DNA from 2 places in the Mesorhizobium sp. M1163 genome. Region 1 is predicted to be linked to the other one. Evidence: predicted binding sites of a transcription regulator. Region 1 holds the regulator's gene; the other holds the start of a gene.
The links. The regulator LexA, encoded in region 1, represses DNA repair genes until DNA is damaged. The targets are predictions, from matches to a motif close to TGTTCNNNNTGTGTTCNG.
Positions count from the first base shown of each region.

Region 2: a site for LexA is predicted at 1,061-1,078, ahead of NKH43_RS30370 (helicase-related protein). Genes of this name have one in related genera too.

Region 1 is NZ_JAMYMF010000010.1:136,400-138,599, forward strand. Features, by position in the region: gene NKH43_RS12365 (ComEC/Rec2 family competence protein) at 1-739, shown strand, start outside; gene lexA (transcriptional repressor LexA) at 733-1,464, opposite strand; gene kynU (kynureninase) at 1,936-2,200, shown strand, end outside.
Region 2 is NZ_JAMYMF010000043.1:29,276-31,475, reverse strand. Features, by position in the region: gene phbB (acetoacetyl-CoA reductase) at 1-514, shown strand, start outside; gene NKH43_RS30375 (hypothetical protein) at 547-846, shown strand; gene NKH43_RS30370 (helicase-related protein) at 1,245-2,200, shown strand, end outside.

The DNA of each region.
Region 1 (2,200 bases):
GCCGATCGATGCGGTCGGGCTGATTTCGCTGAGATCTGTCCTTTTGGTGACGATCGCCCTCGTCATTGCCAGCATGGCGACGACCTGGTTGCGGCTCGTGGCCCTTCCTTTTGCGCTCGCCGGCTTGCTAACGACAACGCAGACGCGCGTACCCGATGTATTGATCTCGGAGGACGCACGGCTCGTCGCGCTGCCGATCGGCAGCGGTGAACTCGCGGTCAACCGGGCACGCCCGAATGAGTTCACCATCGACAACTGGAAACGCGCGCTCACATCAGAGGCTATCGTCGCGCCGGAAACACCTGGAAAGAACGATCCGCAATTCGACATTGCCGATCCGGCCGACTTACCGCCGGGCATGCCGTTCATTTGCACGGACGGTCTCTGCCTTGCCAGGCATCCATCCGGCGCGATCATCGCGCTAGCCAATGACCGCGATACTGCACGGCCAGCCTGCGCCTTTGCCAGCTTGATCGTCATCGACGACGCCACCGCCCATAATCCCTGCTACTACGACCGGCTGGTCCTCGTCGTCACCAAACGGCAACTGGCGCGCGCGGGAAGTGCGGCCGTCTATTTCGATCCACAAGCGGCAACACGCGCCGAAATCCGCTTCGCCGTCGAAAAATCATACCGGCCCTGGCACGTGCAGCGGAAATTTTCACGCGCGGCGCGGGGCATGCCGCCATACCGCAGAGCCGACAAGCCAAAAGCCGGCGCCAAGGGCGCAGCTCAGTAGCGGCGGATCAGCCCAACGAGCTTGCCCTGCACCTTGACCCTGTCTGGTCCGAAGATGCGCGTCTCGTAGGCCGGATTGGCGGCTTCCAGGGCGATCGAGGCGCCCTTGCGGCGGAACCGCTTCAGCGTCGCTTCTTCCTCGTCGACCAGTGCCACCACGATCTCACCGGGGCTCGCCGTATCGGCATTGCGGATGATCACCGTGTCGCCGTCGAAAATGCCAGCCTCGATCATCGAATCGCCTTTGACCTCCAGCGCATAATGCTCGCCGCCCATGATCATGTCCGGCGGCACCGAGATCGAATGCGTCTGGTGCTGGATGGCATCGATCGGCACACCAGCGGCGATGCGGCCCATCACCGGGATCGACACGGCGGCGACGACATCGTCGTCATTGCCGGCTGCAGGCATGCGCGACGATGTCGGCTTGCCCTGCCGAGGACCTTGCCCAAGACTGCCCTGGATGACGCTCGGCGAGAACTTGCGTGCCGCATTGAGGCCGGGGGCGATCGAATCGGGCAGGCGCAGCACCTCCAGTGCACGGGCCCGGTTGGGCAAACGGCGAATGAAGCCGCGCTCCTCCAGCGCCGTAATCAGCCGGTGGATTCCCGATTTGGAAGCCAGGTCGAGCGCTTCCTTCATCTCGTCGAAGGAGGGCGGGATACCGCTTTCCTTCAGCCTTTCGTGGATGAACATAAGCAGTTCGTGTTGTTTGCGTGTCAGCATAGCGACCCCCAACAGAATCAGAAAAACAAACCCAGAACAAACACTATCTGTTCCAGTTGTGTTCCGCAACTGTTTAAAGTTTAATGAATGTGTTAGGGCTCGGGAAACGATACCACTCACCAAACCGGAACGCTGCATTTTCACCGCCGCGGGCCTCATCGCCTTGATTCTGCTTTCGTTTGCGGCCTCTGGGTTCCCAGAAGGCGGCACTGGTATCGGCCGTCAGCCGGCAAAGGGCACGGAATTGAAGCCGTATCGACTGTGCGGTTTGGTCAATGCACCGTGAACGAAACGAACTCAAAACGCCAACCTTGGGTTGGCTTGGCTCCTGGTTTCCACCGCGTGGTCAGGCAACTTGTTGCCGGTGGAGCCTTGCTGCGCGATACCAGGTAATGGAGAACCGCTCGTGACCGATGGATGCCGTCGATGCGTGTCCGGCGTTGCGGTGAATCTTGGGGGAGCAGACAAATCATGACAGGAATTCGCGATCTCGTGGCCATAAGGGCGATGGATGCTGCAGATCCGCTGCGCGCGATGCGCGACCGCTTTGTGCTGCCGCAAGGAGTGATCTATCTCGACGGCAATTCGCTAGGGGCCGCTTCGCGTGCCGCTTTCGATGAATTGAGCAAGGCAGTGACCGAAGAATGGGCGCATGATCTCATCCGCGCCTGGAACACGGCCGGCTGGTTCAACATGCCGCTCGAACTCGGCGACCAGCTCGGGCGCCTGATCGGTG
Region 2 (2,200 bases), on a different contig from region 1:
CGATCTCGGTCCCGTATCGGTGCTGGTCAACAATGCAGGCATCACGCGCGACGCGATGTTCCACAAGATGACGCGCGAGCAATGGAAAGAGGTCCTCGACACCAACCTTTCCGGCGTCTTCAACATGACGCATCCGTTGTGGGGCGGCATGCGCGACCGCAAATTCGGCCGCGTCATCACCATCTCCTCGATCAATGGCCAGAAAGGGCAGGTCGGCCAGGTCAATTATTCGGCCTCGAAGGCCGGCGATATCGGCTTCACCAAGGCGTTGGCCCAGGAAGGCGCGCGCGCCGGCATCACCGTCAACGTCATCTGCCCCGGCTACATCGCCACCGAGATGGTCAAAGCGATGGACGAGAAGGTGCTCAACGAGCGTGTCCTTCCGCAGATCCCGGTCGGCCGTCTCGGCGAGCCGGAGGAGATCGCGCGCTGCGTCGTCTTCCTCGCTTCCGACGATGCCGGGTTCATCACCGGCTCGACCATATCAGCCAATGGCGGGCAGTACATCGCCTGACCGTTTATCTTTACGTTGAGATAGATACGCGCTTGGACGAACGGGCCTGCAAAACGGCCCGTTTCTATAGCGGTCTTCCCGTTGCAAGATCTCGATTCAGCACGCTGCCCCAATCCGGCACGCAAAGGTTAACGGCCGCTGCGCAGCCTGTGCAAAAACTGCCCGGCAGCCTGTGGATTCTCGGTGGAAAAGCTGTTCACAACACAACATGTTGCGGTGAACAAACCAAGAAACTTTGCCTATCGCTGATTCGTCGCCGATTCGTTCCGGCTTTGAGCGGAACGTTAACGGCGAGAGCCGAAAACACCCTCGAAATGATTAAAGCGCATTAGGAAACATCAATAATTTCATAATGTTGGGCGAAGCAGATTGGCCGGCCACGATCATTCACCGGCAAAGGTTAACGGTGGTGCTCGTTTGAATGCCGCCTGCATGAATCGGGCCAGTTTCTGTGATTCAGCATGTGGTGAGACTCGCCGGCAGAAATCCCAGATGTAGCCGTGAACAAAACCTGAATCAGCGCGAGTCAGTGATTCGTCGCTGATTCGTTCCAGACTCGTTCCAACTGTTAATCGGGAACAGATTTCTGGCTTCGAACCGACCAATCAGCCTGCCCTCGGCACATTCCGCTTTCGCTTCGCGCCCGAAATCCCTATGTGTCGCCTGTCATACGCGGCCAATATGGGCGCGCTCCCGACAATGCGAGGCAGAGAGCCTTATTTCCAGGCCGATGAACATCCATCCGAAACACACTGAACCGCTGATCCTGTCGGGTCGAGACGTGACGGCCGTGCTCGGCCCGACCAATACCGGCAAGACCCATCTCGCCATCGAACGCATGGTGGCGCATGAGAGCGGCGTCATCGGCCTACCGCTCAGGCTGCTTGCCCGCGAGGTCTATACGCGCGTCTGCGAGAAGGTCGGCGCCCATAAGGTTGCGCTCATCACCGGCGAGGAAAAGATCCAGCCGGCGGGCGCGAAATACTCGGTCTGCACGGTGGAAGCGATGCCGCGCGAGACCGACGCCGCCTTCGTTGCCATCGACGAGGTCCAGCTCGCTGGCGATCTCGAACGCGGCCACATCTTCACCGATCGCATCCTGCATCTGCGCGGCCGCCAGGAGACGCTGCTGCTGGGTGCGGCCACCATGCACGGCATTCTGCAGCGCCTGCTGCGGGGCGTGTCGGTGGTGACCCGGCCACGGCTGTCGCATCTTGCCTATGCCGGCTCGAAGAAGCTGACCCGCCTGCCGCGGCGCACCGCGATCGTCGCCTTCTCGGCCGACGAGGTCTATGCCATCGCCGAGCTGATCCGCCGCCAGCAGGGCGGTGCCGCCGTCGTGCTCGGCGCGCTCAGCCCGCGCACCCGCAACGCCCAGGTGGCGCTGTTCCAGTCGGGCGATGTCGACTACCTCGTCGCCACCGACGCCATCGGCATGGGCCTCAACCTCGACCTCGACCACGTCGCCTTCGCCCAGAATCGCAAATTCGACGGCTACCAGTACCGCAACCTGACCGCGGCCGAGCTCGGCCAGATTGCCGGCCGTGCCGGCCGGCATCTGCGCGACGGCACCTTCGGCGTCACCGGCCAGGTCGATCCGCTGGATGAGGAATTGGTCAAGAAGATCGAGGCGCATGATTTCGATCCGGTGAAAGTGCTGCAGTGGCGTACCGCGCATTTCGATTT